DNA from 3 places in the Kitasatospora sp. NPDC050463 genome. Region 3 is predicted to be linked to each of the others. Evidence: riboswitches for the same ligand, from Rfam matches in the RefSeq annotation. Region 3 holds a riboswitch; each other region holds the start of a gene.
The links. A riboswitch is a leader RNA that binds a small molecule or an ion and turns the genes downstream of it on or off. The one in region 3 is predicted to bind thiamine pyrophosphate.
Positions count from the first base shown of each region.

Region 1 (6,696 bases), on a different contig from region 3:
CCGACCCGCTCAGTTGCGGGAAGCGCTCCAGCTGCTTGGCGTTGGTGACCGGCATGATCTCCGGGATGATCGGCGCCTCGCAGCCCGCGGCCGCGACGCGGTCGCGCAGCCGCAGGTAGTCGTCGACCTCGAAGAACATCTGGGTGATCGCGTAGTCGGCCCCGGAGCGGATCTTCGCCACGAAGTGCCGGATGTCCTCGTCCCAGTCGGTCGAGCGTGGGTGCATGTTCGGCGAGGCGGCGACGCCCACGCAGAAGTCGCCGATCCCCTTGATCAGCTCCACCAGCTCGTAGGCGTAGGTGACGCCCTCGGGGTGGCTGACCCACTCGCCCGTCGGGTCGCCGGGCGGGTCGCCGCGCACGGCGAGGACGTTCCGCACGCCCTGGTCGGCGTAGTGGCCGATGATGTTGCGCAGCTCGGCGACCGAGTGGTCCACCGCGGTCAGGTGGGCCACCGGGGTCAGCGTGGTCTCGGTGGCGATCCGGCCGACCATGTTGACCGTGCGCTCGCGCGAGGAACCACCGGCTCCGTACGTCATGCAGACGAAGTTGGGGTCGAGCGGTTCGAGGCGGCGGATGGCGTCCCAGAGGCGGTGCTCACCGACCTCGGTCCGCGGGGGCATGAACTCGAAGGAGAAGGACCGCTTGCCGGCCGCCAGAAGCTCGCGGACCGTCGAAGCGCGGTCTGTTCTGGTGGTAGCGATGCCGAGTGCCATGGTGGCAGGTTAACCGTCGGCCGAAGGGCACGGACAACCCGGTTCCAGGTATTGAGACAATTGATGGACGACATTCCGCTTACCGCCGACCCGGGTAACCGGGCCTCGTCCGGACAGCTGTTCGCGTCCGTCCGGCTACGCTTGCCGCACCCCCAGCGAAACCTCCGGAGCCTCATCGTGACCTCGTCCAGCAACCGGCCGGCCAACCCGATCGACGTGGAGGACGTGCGCGAGCGCGTCAACGCCGCCCTCGCCGGGTTCATGGACGGCCAGTCGGCCCTGCTGGGGAAGATCTCCCCGCAGCTGACGCCCGCCGTCGAGGCACTGCGCGACTTCCTGCTGGACGGCGGCAAGCGGCTGCGCCCGGCGTTCTGCTACTGGGGCTGGCGCGGCGCCGGCGGCCCCGCCGCCGGGGAGGGCATCGCGCACGCCGCGGCCGCCCTGGAACTGCTCCAGGCCAGCGCGCTGGTCCACGACGACCTGATGGACCGCAGCGACACCCGGCGCGGCCTGCCCTCCGTCCACCGCCGCTTCGAGGCGCTGCACCGGGCGAGCGGCTGGCGCGGCGACCGCGAGCAGTTCGGCGCCTCGGCGGCGGTGCTGCTCGGCGACCTGCTGCTGATCTGGTGCGACGAGCTGTTCCTGCGCTCGGGCCTGGACCCGGCCGCCGTGCTGACCGCCAAGCCGGTGTTCGACCTGATGCGCACCGAGGTCATGGTCGGCCAGTACCTGGACGTCCTGGAACCGGTCGCCGGGGACTCCGCGGACGAGGGCGCGCTGGACCGGGCGCGGACCGTGCTGCACTACAAGTCGGCCAAGTACACGATCGAGCGGCCGCTGCAGGTCGGCGCGCTGCTGGCGGGTGCCGGGCCGGAGCTGGTCGAGGCGTACGGGGCGTTCGGCCTGCCGCTGGGCGAGGCGTTCCAGCTGAGGGACGACCTGCTCGGCGTCTTCGGGGACCCTGCGGTCACCGGCAAGCCCGCCGGGGACGACCTGCGCGAGGGCAAGCGGACGCTGCTGGTCGCGCACGCGATGCGGGGGCTGCCCGCCGCCGACGCCCGTCATCTGGACGAGCGGCTCGGCGCGCCGGACCTGGCGCCCGAGGAGGTGGCCCGACTGCGCGAACTGGTCGGGCGCAGCGGCGCGCCGGAGCGGGTGGAGCAGCGGATCGAGGAGCTGATGCGGCAGTCGCTGGCCGCGCTGGAGGCGGCGCCGCTGGCCGACGAGCGGGCCCGCGAGGCACTGCTGGCGCTGGCCGAGGCCGCCACCGTCCGCAAGCACTGAGCGCCTCCGGCACGGGGGCGGCGTCGCCCCTGATGTGCCGGAGGCTCCGACCGCGGGCCGGGAACCCCTGCCCGGGAGTACCGGGACGGCGGCAGCCGTCCGGGTCAGACCGCCCGCAGCCGCCGGGCGAACGCGGCGGCCGCCGCCCGCGGGTCGTCCGCGGCGGTGATGGCGCGCACCACCACGACCCGGCTCGCGCCGGCCGCCAGCACCTCGTCCAGGTTGCCCAGGTCGATGCCACCGATGGCGAACCACGGCCGGTCGGTGGTCTGCTTCGCCGCGTGGGCGACCAGGCCGAGGCCGGGCGCGTGACGGCCCGGCTTGGTCGGGGTGGGCCAGACCGGGCCGGTGCAGAAGTAGTCCACGCCGGGCTCGGCGATCGCCGCGTCCACCTCGGACTCGGCGTGGCAGGAGCGGCCGATCAGCACGTCCTCGCCGAGGATCGCCCGGGCGGCCGGGACGGGCAGGTCGTCCTGCCCGAGGTGCAGCACGTCGGGCCGGGCCGCGTGCGCGACGTCGGCGCGGTCGTTGACGGCGAGCAGCTTCCCGTGGCGGCGGCAGGCGTCGGCGAAGACCTCCAGCGCCGCCAGTTCCTGCTTGGCCTCCAGGTTCTTGTCGCGGAGCTGGACGATGTCCACCCCGCCGGCCAGCGCCGCGTCCAGGAACTGCACGAGGTCGCCCTGCTCGCGGCGGGCGTCGGTGCACAGGTAGAGCCGGGCGTCGGCGAGCCGCCGACGCGGTGTGTCCGCCGCCATCAGATCAGCATCGCCTGGGCACGGCGCTTCACCTCGGTGCCACGGTTCTCCTGGAGCGCCTGGATCGGGCTGCCTGGCAGCGACGGGTCCTCGGTGAAGAGCCACTCCAGGATCTCCACGTCGTTGTACCCGCAGTCGCGCAGCACCGTCAGGGTGCCGGACAGGTGCTTGACCAGGCCCGGGCCGTCGATGAACGCGGCCGGCACCTGGAGCGACCTGTTCGGGCCGCGCCGGACGGCGATCAGCCCGCCGTTCTTGACCAGGTCGCGCACCTCGGTGACCCGGACCCCCCACTGCTCCGAGATGTCGGGCAGGTACATCCACTCGGTGACCAGGGCTTCAATCTTGCTTTCGATCTCACTCACGTCACCAGACTGCCACCTCCACGGCCCGCCGCGCACCAATCCGCCGCCGGGGCTACCCCGCGACGGCCGACTTCAGTGCCACCGCCGGGTCCGCCGCCCGCACCGGATCGAGCACCGCCGAGCGCTCGACCAGGCGGCGCCCCTGGGTGAGATCGCGCGGGCGGTCCACCGTCAGCAGGGCGCGCAGCGTGCCGTCGCGCAGCCAGAGCACCGCCCAGGAGCGGTCCTGCGGTGAGCCGCGCCAGAGCAGTTCGTCGCCGTCGCCGTGCCGCCCGGCGTACTGCACCATCCGGCCGAACTGCTCCGACCAGAAGTACGGCACCGGGTCGTACGGCAGGTCCGCGCCGAGCACGGCGGCGGCCGCGGCCCCGCCGGACTGCAGCGCGTGGTCCCAGTGCTGGACGGTCAGCCGGGCGCCGGCGCGGGCCGACGGGTAGCTCACGCAGTCGCCGGCCGCGTAGACGCCGGGCAGGGTGGTGCGCAGCCGCTCGTCCACCAGGACGGCGCCGGCGGCGTCCAGCCCGACGCCGGAGCCGGCCAGCCAGTCGGTGGCCGGGCGGGCGCCGATGCCGACCACGACCTCGTCGGCGGGCAGGTGCGAGCCGTCCGCCAGCAGCACCGCGCCGGGCTCGACCGCGGCGACCCCGACGCCGCAGCGCAGCTCCACGCCGGCCTCCGCGTACCAGGCCGCCATCGCCCGGCCGATCCCGAGCGGCAGTGCGCCGGGGACGGGCGCCGGGCCCGCCTCGACGACGGTGACCTCGCAGCCGGCCGCCCGGGCGGCGGTGGCCACCTCGGCGCCGATCCAGCCCGCGCCGACCAGGACCAGGCGCAGCCCCGGGCGGAGCAGGGCGCGCAGGGCCAGCGCGTCGTCCAGGGTGTGCAGCAGGTGGGCGCGCTCGGCGCCGGGCAGCGCGCGCGGGGTGGCGCCGGTGGCGAGCACCAGGGCGTCGTACGGCAGGTCGCCGGCGTCGGTGTGCAGCACACCGGGGGTGAGGCCGGTGGCCCGGCGGCCGGTGAGCAGTTCGACGCCCAGCTGCGCGAGGTCGAGGTCGAGCGGGGTGGCTTCGGCCTTGCCGAGCAGCACCTCCTTGGAGAGCGGCGGCCGGTCGTACGGCTGGTGCGGCTCCTCGCCGACCAGGAGGATCCGCCCCCGCCAGCCACCCCGCCGCAGGCCCGCGGCGCAGTGCGCCCCGGCCAGCCCGGCCCCGACCACGACCACCTGATCCGTCCCGCTCAGCTCTGCCACGCCCGTCACTGTACTGGCGCCCGTCCGGGGCACCAGAGGGCCGTCGAGCCCCGCACCCGGCCCGGGGCCGACCCGCCGACCACTCCGCCGTCCAGCCCGCCGTCCAGCCCTCGTACGCGCCTTCGGTGGCGACAACCCCCGGAGTTATGGTGGGGGCACCATCACGGGAGCCCGGCGGACCGGGCTGAGAGGCGGGCTGACACGGCCTGCGACCGTCCGAACCTGATCCGGGTCATACCGGCGAAGGGAGAACAGCGACTTTGACACGCTTGGCAGCAGGTACCCATGCCGACGTGCTGGTCATCGGCGGCGGCATCATCGGCCTCGCCGTCGCCTGGCGGGCGGCCCGGCTCGGGGTGAGGAACATCGCCGTGGTCGACCCGGACCCCGGCGGCGGCGCCGCCCGGGTCGCGGCCGGCATGCTCGCCCCCGTCACCGAACTCCAGTACGGCGAGGAGCCGTTGCTACGCCTCGGGATGGCCTCCAACGAGCGGTACGCGGCCTTCGCCGCCGAACTCGCCGAGGCCTCCGGCGGTCAGGACACCGGCTACCGCCAGTGCGGCACCGTCGCCGTCGCCCTCGACTCCGACGACCGCGAGGAACTGCGCGAACTGCACGCCTTCCACCGGCGGCTCGGCCTCGACTCGCAGTGGCTGACCGGCCGGGAGGCCCGCAAGCTGGAGCCGATGCTCGCCCCGGGCGTCCGCGGCGGCCTGCACGTCACCGACGACCACCAGGTGGACGGCCGCCGGCTGGCCAGGGCCCTGGTCCTCGCCTGCGAGCGGGCGAACGTACGACTGCACCGCGCCGAGGCCACCGAGCTGCTGGTCGAGGGAGGCCGGGCCGTCGGCGCCCAGCTGGGCACGCGGGAAACCCTGACCGCCGACCGGATCGTGCTGGCCGCCGGCTCCCGCAGTCATCTGCTGCCCGGCCTGCCCGAGGGCGTGCTGCCGGCGATCCGCCCGGTGAAGGGCCAGATCCTGCGGCTGCGGATCCCGCCCGCCTACCGGCCGTTCCTCTCCCGCAACGTCCGCGCGGTGGTGCGCGGTCAGCACCTCTACCTGGTGCCACGCGAGAACGGCGAGCTGGTGATCGGCGCGACCAGCGAGGAGCAGGGCTACGACACCACCGTCACCGCCGGCGGGGTGTACGAGCTGCTGCGCGACGCCCACGAGCTGGTCCCCGGCATCACCGAGCTGCCCCTGGTGGAGACCTCCGCCGGGCTGCGCCCGGGCTCGCCGGACAACGCCCCGCTGCTCGGGCCGACCGCCCTGCCCGGCCTGGTCGCCGCCACCGGCCACTACCGCAACGGCGTGCTGCTCACCCCGGTGACGGCCGACCTGGTCGCCGAACACCTGGTCACCGGCGCGACGCCCGAGCTCGCCGCGCCGTTCTCCCCCACCCGCTTCACCACGAAGGCCCCCGCATGAGCGAGATCGAACTCACCGTCAACGGCGAGCCCCGCCGGGTGCCCGCCGACACCACCCTGGCCGAGGTGGTGACCACCCTCAGCCAGGCCAACTCCGGCGTCGCCGCGGCGCTCAACGAGGCCGTGGTGCCGCGCGGTTCGTGGCCGCTGACCCGGCTGGCCGCCGGCGACCGGGTCGAGATCCTCACCGCCGTCCAGGGAGGCTGACCATGGCCGACGACGTGTTCTCCATCGCCGGGACGACCTTCGGCTCGCGCCTGATCATGGGCACCGGCGGCGCCCCCAGCCTGGAGGTCCTGGAGCAGGCCCTGCGGGTCTCCGGCACCGAGCTGACCACCGTGGCGATGCGCCGGGTCGACACCACCACCCAGGGCTCCGTCCTGGACGTACTGACCCGCAACGGCATCCGCGTCCTGCCCAACACGGCGGGCTGCTTCACCGCCGGCGAGGCCGTGTTGACGGCCCGGCTGGCCCGCGAGGCGCTCGGCACCGACTGGGTGAAGCTGGAGGTCATCGCCGACGAGCGGACCCTGCTGCCCGACCCGATCGAACTGCTGGACGCGGCCGAGACACTGGTCGACGACGGCTTCACCGTCCTGCCCTACACCAATGACGACCCGGTACTGGCCCGGAAGCTGGAGGACGTCGGCTGTGCGGCGATCATGCCGCTGGGCTCGCCGATCGGCTCCGGCCTGGGCATCCGCAACCCGCACAACTTCCAGCTGATCGTGGAGAGCGCGGGCGTCCCGGTGATCCTGGACGCGGGCGCCGGCACCGCCTCGGACGTCGCCCTGGCGATGGAGCTCGGCTGCGCCGCAGTGATGCTCGCCTCGGCGGTGACCCGTGCCCAGAAGCCGGTGCTGATGGCCGACGCGATGCGGCACGCCGTCGAGGCCGGC
Region 1 covers NZ_JBFAJO010000007.1:128,906-135,601, reverse strand. The annotation lists gene metF (methylenetetrahydrofolate reductase [NAD(P)H]) at 1-715, opposite strand, end outside; gene AB0J08_RS07085 (polyprenyl synthetase family protein) at 893-1,999, shown strand; gene thiE (thiamine phosphate synthase) at 2,104-2,754, opposite strand; gene AB0J08_RS07075 (Rv2175c family DNA-binding protein) at 2,754-3,119, opposite strand; gene AB0J08_RS07070 (FAD-dependent oxidoreductase) at 3,172-4,377, opposite strand; TPP riboswitch at 4,522-4,634, shown strand; gene thiO (glycine oxidase ThiO) at 4,638-5,798, shown strand; gene thiS (sulfur carrier protein ThiS) at 5,795-6,004, shown strand; gene AB0J08_RS07055 (thiazole synthase) at 6,007-6,696, shown strand, end outside.
Region 1: another riboswitch for thiamine pyrophosphate. It lies ahead of thiO (glycine oxidase ThiO); the one in region 3 lies ahead of thiC (phosphomethylpyrimidine synthase ThiC).

Region 2 (6,696 bases), on a different contig from region 3:
CGAGGACTGGTCGGCGGCGGTGAGCCGGGCCAGCGCGTCGAGCAGCTGCTCCTCCGGCACGGTCATCACCCAGCGCAGGTGGTTCTTGTCCGGAGTGCCGCACCAGTACGCGGAGTCCACGCCGGTCAGCTTCTCGGTGGGGATCGCCGAGGCGTTGGCGCGTTCCAGGGAGGCGGCCACCTCGCCGGTGGCGGTCTCGGCGTCCTCCAGCCAGAACTCGAAGCCGGTGTGCACGGCGGGCGTGAACTCGGCCGAGTCGTCCAGCAGGTCCTGCAGGCGGCGGCCGCCCGCGACGGTCCGGCGGGCGGGGACGGGCGAGCCCGGCTCGGCGGCCAGTGCCAGCTCCAGGGCGTCAGCCAGGTCGCGGCTCAGGTCGCCGGAGGCGGACTGGGTCTGCAGGCCGAGCAGGATCGAGCCGTCCTGGCGGCGCAGCGCCGGCCAGGCCAGCGGCAGCACGGTGGCCAGCGTCACGGACGGGACGTCGCCGTTGGCGGCCTCGGCAACCCCGGCGGCCAGCGTCAGCGGCACGGTCGCGGCCGGGACCAGCTCGCGCAGCGCCACCCAGTCGGCCTCGCCGGGCAGCCCCTCGAACGGGCGGTGCACCAGCTCCTGAACGGCGTGCGAGGCCTCCCTGCCGTGGCACGCCTTGTACCGGCGACCCGAACCGCACGGGCAGTTCTCGCGGGCTCCGACCACGGGGATCTCACCCGTGACGGCGGTGGTGGACTGGCTGTGCTGCGGCGCCTTCTTGGCGGCCTTCTTGCCCATGGTGCGGCTCTCCCGGTGGCGGTTTCGGTGTGCTCCGGGCAGCCTACTGACGTTCCCCCGGCGCGTGGGTACGCGCCGGGGCGGGGAGTGCCCACGCGGACGCCGTCGCGGCAGCGTCGGACCGGGTGGCCGCCGGTCGCCGCGCGGGGGCGCTCGGGCAGGGTCAGGCGCTGCGGGCATCACCGCCGGTGCGCCTGGCGTGCCGGGCCCGGGCGGGCAGAGCGGCCCAGACCGTGACCTCGCCGGGCGCGTCGCGCACGCCCCAGTCGCTGGCCAGCTGGTCGACGATGCTCAGCCCGCGCCCGCCGCGTGAGGTCAGCGACGGGCTGGCGGGGGACGGCCGGGTCTGCGCACCGCCGTCGGTCACCTCCACGGTGAGGATCCCGTCCGCGTGCATCTGCCAGCGCACCAGGACGCCACCGTCGCCCTCGCCGTCGTCCGGCTGGGCCTGGGCCGTGGGCCGTCCCTTGCCCTGGCCCTCGGGGCGGGCCGGGGATCCGCTCGACACCGGAGCACCGGTCGCCCTGACCGGTTCGGCCGGTCCCGACGGGACGCCGACGAGTACCTGGTCGACGATCTCCACCCGGGCGCTGCGCCCGAGCACGGGCAGCGGGCCGAGCGGCCGCGCGTAGCGACATGCATTGCTCAGCAGTTCGGAAAGGATCAGAACAGCATCATCAATGACCGGTTCAGGTATCTCCCGGTCTCCCAGATCTCGACGCAGTCGGCGCCGTGCGACCCCGACACTCGCTGGGCCGTGCGGCACTGCCATGGTCGATGAAGTCGGCACTTCACGCGCCACCATCAACGCCACCCCCGGACCTCCTTCAGCGTATGCCGAGGGATGGATGCCCCTTGGTAATGGGTCGGAAACGACCGTACGGCGATCCCGCGCGGACATTTCAAGCCGAGCGACAGACGGTGCGCGGCAGGTGATTCCGTGCTCACCCTCTGTCGTGAGAGCGCATAATTTCCGACCGAAAACGACGGGGAAGGTTTGAGTCCCTACCAAAGCGGTCGTCGACCGACGGGCCTGAAGTGCCGGACAGGGCCGAAGTGGGGTGAGTGGTCACCAGGCTTCCCGGGGCACGAAGAATCCTGAGGGACTGGTGGGATCAATGGGATCAATGGGCCTGGGAGGACTCGAAACAACCCGATGGGACCCGGTGGGCTCGACGGTTCTCGATGGACCCGATGGACCCGATGGACCCGATGGGCTCGACGGTGCTCGACGGGATGCAGCGGTGCTCGGGAAACCCCGAGCCCGAGGACCGGCGCCGCCTCGCGGGCACGGACCGGTTCACCGGCCGAGCTGGGCCAGGACCTCCGCCGGGCGGTTGGTGATGATCCCCGAGACCCCGAGCTCCAGGCAGAGCTCGACATCGGCCGGCTCGTCCACGGTCCAGACGTGCACCTGGTGGCCGAGCTCCCGCAGCCGCGTCACCAGCCGGGGCCTGGCCCGGACCAGGTCGATGCCCGGACCGGCGATGCGGGCACCGCCCGGCAGCGAGGCACCCGGGCGCAGCCGGCCCTGCAGGGGCATGGTCCGTTCGAACAGGAACACCCGCGGGTACTCCGGTGCGGCGGCGGCCACCCTGGTCAGCGCCAGCGAGGAGAAGCTCATGATCCGGGCCTGCGGGCGGTCGCCCTCCGGCGCTCCGCCGATCTTGAACCGGTCGAGCATCCGCAGCAGCTCGGCCTCCACCCGGCCCCGGAAGCGGACCGGATGCTTGGTCTCGATCGCCAGATCCACCGGACGTCCGCAGTCGGTGACCAGCTCCAGCAGGCTCTCCAGCCGCAGGACGCCGCGCAGGTCCGGGTCCGCGCTCGGCTCACCCGTCTTCCAGGCGCCGAAGTCGTGCGCCTCCAACTGGGCCAGCGTCATCGAGGAGACCGGGCCGCGGCCGTCCGAGACCCGGCCGATCCGGCGGTCGTGCACGCAGACCAGGTGCCCGTCCGCCGTCACCCGGACGTCGCACTCGACCGCGTCCGCGCCCTCGTCGAGCGCCCGGCGATAGGCCGCGAGCGTGTGCTCGGGCAGGGCGTGCGAGGAACCGCGGTGGGCGATCACCTGGACGGGCGGCGCGGTGCGCGCCGCCGCCGGGGAGAGGTCGGGGCTGGTCACGCCGTCCACGATAGGCGGCGGAAGTGACACAGAGGCGAAGACGGCCCCAACCCGCGGGGCCGTCTTCGCTGCGGCGCCGGCCGTCGAGTGCCGGGCTTCCCGCTGCTCGGCTGCTCGGCGCCGGGCGCCCGGACGGTCAGGCCGCGGCGGTGCGGCGGGTCAGCGGGGTGAGCGCCCAGGTGGCCAGGGCGGGCACCAGGAAGCCGAACAGCGACGCCGAGGTCCACTCCTGGGGCGTGAAGTGCAGCGTCTCCTGCACCGACGTCCAGAAGTCCGTCCACCAGCCGGCGATCGCGGTCGGCGCGATCACCTGGTAGACGGCGAAGCCCAGCGCCCAGGGCAGCAGCATCAGCCAGCGGGACGGCGCGTCGTCGGCGAGGTTCCAGCCGCGCCGCCCGGCGCCGAGGAAGTAGTCGACCGCCAGTACCGCGAACATCGGCACGAACACCGAGCCGATCAGGCCGAGGAAGGCGTAGTAGGAGTCGGTGAACTCGGTGATCTGCAGCGCCAGCACGGTGATCAGCAGGCCGGTGCCGCCGGTCAGGACCCGGCGGTCGACCCTCGGCAGCAGGTTGTGGACCGACATGGCGGTCGAGTACACGTTCGCGAAGGACTGGTCGGTCTCGCGCAGCACCAGCACCAGCAGGAAGAGCCAGCCGGCCCAGACGCCCAGGAAGGAGTCGAAGATCCGGGTGGCGTCGCCGTCGGCCTGCAGCAGCGCGAACAGGCCGAGCACGTAGCACCAGACCTGGGCGACGGTGTAGCCGGAGAAGCTGCCCCAGAACGCGGAGCGGGCGGTGCGCGAGTGCCGGGTGTAGTCGGCGGCCAGCGGGACGAAGGAGATCGACACCGCGATCATCGCGTCGGTGGCCTTGAGGAAGCCGTGCCAGTTGCCCGCGCCCGGGTCGGACACGCCGTCCCGGCCCAGCTGGACGGTGAAGTACACCATCGCCACCGCGACCGCCGCGGCGACGAAGCGACGCAGCACCGCTATCGCGCCGAGCGGCCAGATGGTCAGTGCGGTGGTCACCGCGCCCGCCAGCACGACGAAGAGCCAGCGGTAGCCGTCGGTGTGCGCCACCGTCTGCGCGCCCATCGCGATGACCAGCAGCTCGTACACGCCCCAGCCGATGCACTGGACGATGTTCAGCACCGTCGGCAGGTAGGAGAGCTTCGTCCCGAACAGGCCACGCAGATTGGCCATCGCCGGTGCCCCGGTCCGGGCCCCGATCAGCGCGGCCACGCCGAGCATCGCGGTGCCGACCACGGTGCCGGCCACGATCGCGGTGATCGCGGCGGCCAGCGACAGCTCGCTGCCCGGCGCGCCGAGCACGGTGGCGGCGGTGGTGAAGCCGATCAGGCTGACGCCGAGGTTCATCCAGAGCGCGAAGTGGTCCCGGAAGCGGAGCGTGCGCGGCGGCTCGGTGTCCAGGACGAACGGGGCCTCGACCCGGTCGGCCCGCTCCGGGCGGTCCAGCACGGCGGTGGCGGCAGCCGTGGAACCGGGTGCGCCGTCGGCGGCGTCGCAATGATCGGTCGCGGACGACTCGGGGAAACCCGAGGACTTGGGCGCGGGCGCGCCCGAAGAGGATGGCGAAGCAGGCGGCATGGCCGATACTCCCTACGCCGGCATTACCCGGACAGGTTCCGGCGGTCTGCGCCCCCTCGACGGTCCGTCCACGATCCCGTGGCGTACGGTCGACCGGCGCACTCTCAGCCTGGTGGGTCCAAGCTCCCGCGTGTCAGTTAGGAGCGACAGGCTAACCGGCGCGGGGGTGAACGCCAAGGCCAGGCGTCCGGCGGTCCGCATCGCGGGACGCCGCGGGGCGTCCTCGTGAGGCCTTCTGCGGGGGGACCGCAGGGAGCCGGCGCGGGGCCGACCGGGGCATCGGGGGCCGGTCCGGGGGCACCGGACGGGGCCGCCGTCGGGCCGGTCGGCGGGCCGGTTGTCGGGCCGGGCTAAGGATTCTTATGAGTTCTTCAGAGGGGTCCTTACGACAATCGAATCGAGTGTGCGAAAAACTATGGTTGTTGGTCCTGTCAGCTATGGAGGTCGTCCGTGAGCAGCGAGCGCGAGGTTGGGCCCACCGGGCCACAGGGGGAGCAGCCCTCCGACGGCCAGGGGGTAGTGGGTCCCGCTCATGACGGTCCGGCGCCCGCCGCCCCGGCCGCGCCGCCCACCGGCGGGTTCACGCCGACGCTGGCGTTCGGCAAGGTCGGCGCCCCGGAGCCGGCGCCCGCAGCCCCGGCCGAGCCGGTTTCGGCTCCGGCGCCCGCCCCGGCGGCGGCCGAGACCGGGTACATCGACGCACCTCCGCCGATCCTGCCGCCCGCCCCGGCGGCGCCCGCGGCCCCGGCCGCTCCGGCAGTCCCGGCTCCCGCGCCGGTCACCAACCCGTACGCCACCCCCGGTACCCCGGTCGCGGCGGCGGCCCACGACCCGTACGGCGCTCCGGCCGCTCCGGCCGCGCCGGCGCCACACCACCCGTTCGGCGCCGGCCAGCCGCTCGGCGGCTGGGGCGCCCACGACGCCCCGCCCGGCGGCACCGGCACGCCCGGCGGCCCGGGCTACCCCGGTGGCCCGCTCGGCTACCCGGCCGAGTACCCCGGCGCCCCCGAGCCCGGCGGCCCGCGCAAGAAGCGCGGCGGCCTGATCGCGCTGATCGCCGCCGTCGCCCTGGTCGCCGGTGTCGCCGGTGGTGCGCTGGGCGTCACCGTCGCGGACCGCAACGGCGCCGGCATCATCGCCTCGGACGACCACAAGAGCACCACCGTCCAGGCCAACAGCACCCAGAAGAACGAGCCCGCCCCCGGCTCCGTCGCCGGCATCGCGCAGAAGGCGCTGCCCAGCGTCGTCACCATCAAGGCGCAGGGCAACGGCGAGTCCGGCACCGGTACCGGCTTCGTCTTCGACACCGAGGGCCACATCCTCACCAACAACCACGTCGTCGCCCCCGCCTCCAACGGCGGCAAACTGACCGTCAAGTTCGCCGACGGCAGCTCCTACAGCGCCTCGGTGCTCGGCCGCGCCGAGGGCTACGACGTCGCCGTGGTGAAGCTCGACAACCCGCCCAAGGACAAGCTGACGCCGCTTCCGCTGGCCGACTCCGACAAGGTCAACGTCGGTGACTCCACGATCGCCATCGGCGCGCCGTACGGCCTGGAGTCCACCGTCACCACCGGCATCATCAGCGCCAAGGACCGCCCGGTCGCCTCCGGCGACGAGACCGGTGCGCAGTCCTCGTACATGAACGCCCTGCAGACCGACGCCTCCATCAACCCCGGCAACTCCGGCGGCCCGCTGCTGGACGCCAGCGGCGCGGTGATGGGCATCAACTCGGCGATCCAGTCCAACACTTCCAGCAGCGGCCGGGCCGGCAGCATCGGCCTCGGCTTCGCCATCCCGATCAACCAGGCCAAGTGGGTCGCCGAGACGCTGATCAAGACCGGCAAGCCGGTCTACGCCAAGCTGGACGTCCTGCGCAACGACGACTACAAGGGCGACGGCGCGCAGATCCAGACCCGCGACATCCAGGGCACCCCGGCCGTCACCCCCGGCGGCGCCGCCGACAAGGCCGGCCTCAAGCCCGGCGACGTCATCACCAAGCTCGGCGGCAGCCCGATCGAGAACGGCCCGGCCCTGGTCAGCAAGATCTGGACGCACAAGCCCGGCGAGTCCGTCGACATCGAGTACACCCGCAACGGCCAGACCCTCACCACCAAGGTCACCCTCGCCGAGCGCGTCGGCGACTGACCCGCACTCCCGAAACCAGGTGCACCGAACCCCGCCGGACCCGTTAGGC
Region 2 covers NZ_JBFAJO010000030.1:61,695-68,390, forward strand. The annotation lists gene AB0J08_RS20220 (DUF5926 family protein) at 1-768, opposite strand, end outside; gene AB0J08_RS20225 (ATP-binding protein) at 932-1,372, opposite strand; gene AB0J08_RS20230 (glycerophosphodiester phosphodiesterase family protein) at 2,069-2,893, opposite strand; gene AB0J08_RS20235 (cytosine permease) at 3,030-4,502, opposite strand; TPP riboswitch at 4,495-4,642, opposite strand; gene AB0J08_RS20240 (trypsin-like peptidase domain-containing protein) at 4,953-6,647, shown strand.
Region 2: another riboswitch for thiamine pyrophosphate. It lies ahead of AB0J08_RS20235 (cytosine permease); the one in region 3 lies ahead of thiC (phosphomethylpyrimidine synthase ThiC).

Region 3 (6,696 bases):
GTGCGCTCCGGGGTCCGGTCGCGCTTGAACTCCACCGAGGTGACCGCCGGGTACTGCACCACCGGGTGATCGGCGAGGACTTCGAGCGAGACCGACCCGGCCCCGGCCAGCGGGTGCCCGGCGGCCACCGCCAGAACCCGCCGCTCCGAGATCAGGGCCGGCCCGCGGGCCATCCCGTCGAACGGGAAGGCGGCGATGAGGAGGTCGACGGACCCGTCCAGCAGGCTCGCCCGCGAGTTGAACAGCTGCACCTCACGGACGTCGACCCGGCAGCCGGGGTGGCGCCCGGTGAACACCTTCACGGCCTTGAGCAGCACCGTCGCCGTCCACTCGCCGAGGAAGGCGACCCGGAGTTCCCCGGTCACGCCGCGCCCGGCGTCGACGGCCCGGCGCACGGACTCCTCGATCCCGGCGACCAGTGGCGTCAGGTCCTCGACCAGCCGCTGCCCGATCGCGGTGAGCCGGACGGTCCGGCTGGTGCGTTCGAACAGCCGGGCGCCGATGCGGCGTTCCAGCTTCCCGATCACCTGGCTGATCCGGCCGGTGGTGACGCCCAGGCGCTCGGCGGTGCGGCCGAAGTGGAGCTCCTGCGCGAGCGCCAGAAAGGCCTCGATCTCGTGGCGTTCCCACATCACCGACCCCGTCGTTGAGATTGACTAAACGATCCTGGATCAAACATACGTTGATACCCCCGCCCGGACCGCCGGATCATGGAACACGTCACCCCGACCACCGCCCACCTCCGGGAGTCCCCATGAGCGCCGTCCGCGTCAAGGCCTTCGACCACCTCGTCCTCAACGTCCGGGACGTCGAGCGCTCGCTGGACTTCTACGTCGGCCTGCTCGGCCTGGCCCCCGTCCGGGTCGACGAATGGCGCGCCGGGAAGGTCTCCTTCCCCTCGGTCCGGGTCACCGCGGAGACCATCATCGACCTGACCCGCCGCGACCGCGCCGAGTCCAACGTCGACCACATCTGCCTGACCGTCGACCCGCTGGACTGGCAGGAGGTCATCGACTCCGGCGTGTTCACCGTCCTCGAAGGCCCGGTGCCCCGCTACGGCGCGCGCGGCAACGCGACCTCCGTCTACGTCCAGGACCCGGACGGCAACACCGTCGAGCTGCGCTGGTACCCCGAGGACGCCGAGGCGCAGCGCGCCGGGTGACGCCCACGGGCGCGATCCCGCGCCTCAACCGCGCGCCACCGCGCCGGGCCCGGCCGCCGCCGTGAGCAGTTCGCCCGCCGGCGTGTGGTTCCCCACCGCAGCCGCGCCGCGCATCGCGGCGGCCGCCGTGCGCGGGTCCGTGCCGGGCGGCACCACGAGCAGGAGGAAGTGGTCCTGGAAGCCCCGGGTGAGGCTGATCGTCTCGCCGCTGGCGGTGAACCAGCCGATCCGCACCACCAGGCCGTCCGCGGTGACCGAGTCGGGGATGTCGCCCCAGCCACCTCGGTCGAGGCCCACCCGGACGATCCGGCCCAGGTGGGCGCCGAGCGCGGTGAGCAGGTCCGGCAGCTCGGCCCGGATGTCATTGGTCCGCGGCCACCACGCGCCGTCGAACACGCCGTTGCGGGCCAACGTCGGCTCCAGCACCAGGCGGGGGAGCAGGGGCACGCCCGGAACCGACCACGGCCCGGGGGAGGAGGAGATGGGAATGGGGATCGGCATCATCGGAGCCGCCCGTCCGGCCCTCGGGGAGGACCGCTCATGACCTCGGGCGACACCGGTGCCACTACCGGTGTACGACGTGTCCTCGGCTGTCTCCCAGGCTACTCGCGGCCGCGCCGGTCCGGGGCCGACCGGAGTAGCCTGGCCACATCCAGGGCATTCCGCATCCCGGTCACCGTTCCGGCTTCGTTCTGGGTGCAGCACAGCACCGGACGGCCGCCGGCCGGCCCGGAGGCGGGTCGGGTCGACGTCATGACCACCCACTACACACAGCCGGCGAGCCACGGCCTCACGGTGGCGGACGCGATGGAGCCCTACGAGTGCCAGATCGCCGACGACATCACCGTGGACCGGGCCAACGAGATCTTCCGCGGCTCCCCCTCGGCGCGGCGCCGATCCCGTTTCGCCGCCATCCCGGATGACGCGCACCACTACCGCGTGCGAGTCATCGCGGCACGGGGCGGACCCGCGGCTCCCCCCACAGGTCGCGGGGCCGCCCCGTGGATCTGGAGCCGACCTACTCGGCGAGCGGGAGGTACACCCGGTTGCCCTGCTCCGCGAACTCCTCGGACTTGGCCTTCATGCCCTCCAGGGCCTCGGCGTCGTACTCGGGCTCGGCCGCGCCGTTGCCGTACTTCTCCGTGATGGATCGACTGATCTTCATCGAGCAGAACTTCGGGCCGCACATCGAGCAGAAGTGGGCCGTCTTGGCGGGCTCGGCGGGGAGCGTCTCGTCGTGGAACGCGCGGGCCGTCTCCGGGTCGAGGGCCAGGTTGAACTGGTCCTCCCAGCGGAACTCGAAGCGGGCGTCGGAGAGCGCGTCGTCCCAGGCCTGGGCACCGGGGTGGCCCTTGGCGAGGTCGGCGGCATGGGCGGCGATCTTGTAGGTGATGACGCCGGTCTTCACGTCGTCCCGGTTCGGCAGGCCCAGGTGCTCCTTGGGGGTGACGTAGCAGAGCATCGCCGTCCCCCACCAGGCGATCATCGCGGCGCCGATGCCCGAGGTGATGTGGTCGTACCCGGGGGCGACGTCCGTGGTGAGCGGGCCGAGGGTGTAGAACGGCGCCTCGTCGCAGATCTCCTTCTGGAGATCCATGTTCTCCCGGATCTTGTTCATCGGGACGTGGCCCGGGCCCTCGATCATCACCTGGACGTCACGCTCGCGCGCGGTCCGGCCGAGCTCGCCCAGCGTCTGCAGCTCGGCGAACTGCGCCTCGTCGTTGGCGTCGGCGATCGAGCCGGGGCGCAGGCCGTCGCCGAGCGAGAAGGTGACGTCGTAGCTCGCGAGGATCTCGCAGAGCTCCTCGAAGTTGGTGTAGAGGAAGTTCTCCTGGTGGTGCGCCAGGCACCAGGCGGCCATGATCGAGCCGCCGCGCGAGACGATGCCGGTCTTGCGGCGGGCCGTCAGCGGCACGTACCGCAGCAGCACGCCGGCGTGCACTGTCATGTAGTCGACGCCCTGCTCGCACTGCTCGATGATGGTGTCGCGGTAGACGTCCCAGCTGAGTTCCTCGGCCCGGCCGTCGACCTTCTCAAGTGCCTGGTAGAGCGGCACCGTCCCGATCGGCACCGGGGAGTTGCGCAGGATCCACTCACGGGTGGTGTGGATGTTGCGGCCGGTGGAGAGGTCCATGACGGTGTCGGCGCCCCAGCGGGTGGCCCAGGTCATCTTCTCCACCTCCTCCTCGATCGAGGAGGTGACGGCGGAGTTGCCGATGTTGGCGTTGATCTTCACCAGGAAGTTGGTGCCGATGATCGACGGCTCCACCTCGGGGTGGTTCACGTTGACCGGGATGACGGCGCGGCCGCGCGCCACCTCGGCCCGCACGTACTCCGGGTCCAGGCCCTCGCGCAGGGCCACGAACTCCATCTCCGGAGTCACCACGCCGCGCCTGGCGTAGGCGAGTTGGGTGACGGAGGCGCCGGACCGGCCCCGCAGCGGGCGGCGCGGGCGGCCGGGGAAGACGGCGTCGAGGTTGCGCAGGTTCCCGCCGCGCGGCGAGGTGTGCTTGATCCCGTCGTCCTCCGGGCGGGCCTCGCGGCCGTCGTACTCCTCGACGTCGCCGCGCTGGCGGATCCACGCGTCGCGCAGCGGCGGCAGGCCGCGCCGCACGTCGGCCTCGTACGCGGGGTCGGTGTACGGGCCGGAGGTGTCGTAGAGCGGGACGGTCCGGCCGTTGGTGAGGACGACCTCTCGGTACGGGACCAGCAGGTCGGGGCGGGATCCCTCGTGGTAGGCCTTGCGCCAGGCCGGGGTCGGGTAGCCGGTGCCCGTGCTTCCGGTGTCATGGTTCCGGGCAGACTGCGGCTGTGCGTCGAACGTGGTCATCAGACCTTCTACTCCCTACGCCGGCATTACCCGGTCAGGTTCCTGCGGTCGACGCAGCGGTCGGCACGTCCTGCGACGTTCCGGTCAGCGCCCTCTCAGCCCGGTGCTCCGAGCTCCCGTGTCCGCAGGCGGTATTGCCTGCGCATGACGTCCAACACCGTAGCGAGCGGATCGCCGCTGGTCCAGAGGGGGTCCATGCGGAGACGACGGTGGCAGACTGGGCCGATGGTCGGAAGCACAGGGCGCGTCACCGGCAGGATCGGCACCGGACTGGTCGGCGAGGTGCTCGTGCACGTCCGCGAACGCCACACCACCGAGGCCTTCCTGGCCCACCCGGCCGTGCCGGGCGAGAGCATGGCGGTCGGCACCCAGGTGGTCGTGGTCGAGTACCAGCCGCCGCGCACCGTCTACGTGGCCCTCCTTTGACGGAATCCTGACGCGGCCGAGACGGAACCAGGACGCATCCCCCTTTCCAAAGGATCACGGTGAGCGGAGAATCCTGCTGCCACCGCGTTCCGCGCCTTCCTGCCCACCAGAGCGCAGCCACGGAACGCCGGTGTGCGCTGAAGGGGGAATCAGCCGATGCTGATCGGCGTAGCGGGGGCCGCAGTGGCTTCCATCATCATTCTGATCGTGCTCTTCAAGCTCATGTGGCGGGTCGCCGAGCCGAACGAGGCACTGATCATCTCGGGTTCCAAGCACCGCTCCGAAGGCGTGGGCGAGAGCATGGGATTCCGCATCGTCACCGGACGGGGCACGCTGGTGACCCCCGGCGTCCAGGTGGTGCGCAAGCTCTCCCTCGACCTCAACGAGGCCGACCTGGACGTGGACTGTGTGACGTCGCAGGGGATTCCGGTGCACGTCAAGGGCGTTGTGATCTTCAAGGTGGGCGACGACACGGTGTCGATCGCCAACGCCGCGCGCCGCTTCCTCGACCAGCAGCAGATGATGGGCCACCGGGTCCACAACGTCTTCGCCGGTCATCTGCGCTCCATCGTCGGCAGCCTGACGGTCGAGGACATGATCCGCGACCGCGAGCGGCTGACCGGGGAGACCCGCGCCGCCTCGGGCTCCGAGATGGAGAAGCTGGGTCTGATCATCGACTCGCTGCAGATCCAGGAGATCCTCGACCCGACCGGCTACATCCAGAACCTCGCCGCTCCGCACGCGGCCGCCGTCATGCGCGACGCCCGCATCGCCCAGGCCGAGGCCGACCGCCAGGCCACCGAGGCCGAGCAGGAGGCCTTCGCGCGCAAGGCCGAGGCGACCCGCAACTCCGGTATCCAGCAGGCCGGTTACCAGGCCGAGCTGGAGACGGCGACCGCCCGGGCGATGCAGGCCGGACCGCTCGCCCAGGCCGCCTCCCGGCAGGAGGTCGTGGTCCAGGAGACCAAGGTCGCCGAGCTGGAGGCGCACCGCAAGGAGCAGCAGCTGCAGGCCGACGTCCGCAAGCCCGCCGACGCCCGGGCGTACGAGACCCGGACCAAGGCGGAGGCCGACCGCGACGCCCGCATCTCGGCCGCCCAGGCGCAGGCCCAGGAGACCGAGCTCAAGGCGGCCGCCGAGGCCAACCGGGTCAAGATCGCCGCGGTCGCCGAGGCCGAGGCCACCCGTGCGCGCGGTCTGGCCGCCGCCGAGGCGACCAAGGCGACCGGCCAGGCCGAGGCCGCGGCCGCCGAGGCCAAGGGTCTGGCGACCGCCGAGGCGGCCCGGGCGCTCGGTCTGGCCGAGGCGGAGGCGATCAAGGCCCGCGCCGCCGCCCTGGCCGAGAACCAGGAGGCCGTGGTCGCGCAGCAACTCGCCGAGAACTGGCCCGAGATCGTCCGGGCCGGCGCGGAGGCCTTCGGCAACGTCGAGCACATGGTGCTGCTGAACGGCGCCGAAGGCATGGGCGAGGTGTTCGCCAAGGCGCTCGCCATGGGCGGCACCGGCCTCGGCCTGGCCCGCCAGCTGCTCAGCACCATGAACACCCCGGAGCCGTCCGCGGCCCCGGGCGGCCCCGGCGCTCCCGGCGCCGCCGTCCCCGTCCAGTCGATCCCGATCCAGGACTGACCACACGTTGGGTACCGTGCCGCGCCCACCTGAGTACCCGTACTCAGGTGGGCGCGGACCCGGGCGCCGGAGCATGGGGGCATGCACCCTGCAGCCACCGCGCGGATCGGCATCACCGCCGTCGGAGCCCACCTCCCCGCCCGCCGACTGACCTCCAGCCAGCTCCAGGACGAGGTGACCGCCGGCGGTCGGCTGCGGCTTCCGGACCGGATGTTCGAGAAGGCGACCGGCATCGTCACCCGGCACTTCGCCGCCGAGGGCGAGTACGCCTCCACCCTGGCCGTCGCCGCCGCCCGGCGCGCCCTGGCGGCCCGCGGCCTGGACCCGCTCGACGTCGACCTGCTGCTGTACGCCTCCGCCACCCGGGACGTCTGCGAACCCGCCACCGCCCACCTCGTCCAGGCCGAACTCGGTTCCAGGGCCCATGCCCTGGACGTCAGCAACGCCTGCAACAGCTTCCTCAACGGGATCGACCTGGCCCGCGCGATGATCCTGGCCGGCCGTGCCCGGCGCGCCCTGGTGGTCACCGGCGAGACGCCCAGCCGGGCGATGCGCCGCGACCCGGCCGGCCCGGCCGACTTCCGGGACGGCTTCGCCGGGTACACCTTCGGCGACGCCGGCGCGGCCGTGGTCGTCGAGCCGGTCGAGCGCG
Region 3 covers NZ_JBFAJO010000019.1:102,942-109,637, reverse strand. The annotation lists gene AB0J08_RS15005 (LysR family transcriptional regulator) at 1-632, opposite strand, end outside; gene AB0J08_RS15000 (VOC family protein) at 755-1,162, shown strand; gene AB0J08_RS14995 (DUF5994 family protein) at 1,187-1,609, opposite strand; gene thiC (phosphomethylpyrimidine synthase ThiC) at 2,181-3,992, opposite strand; TPP riboswitch at 3,988-4,122, opposite strand; gene AB0J08_RS14985 (hypothetical protein) at 4,218-4,418, shown strand; gene AB0J08_RS14980 (SPFH domain-containing protein) at 4,575-6,044, shown strand; gene AB0J08_RS14975 (3-oxoacyl-[acyl-carrier-protein] synthase III C-terminal domain-containing protein) at 6,126-6,696, shown strand, end outside.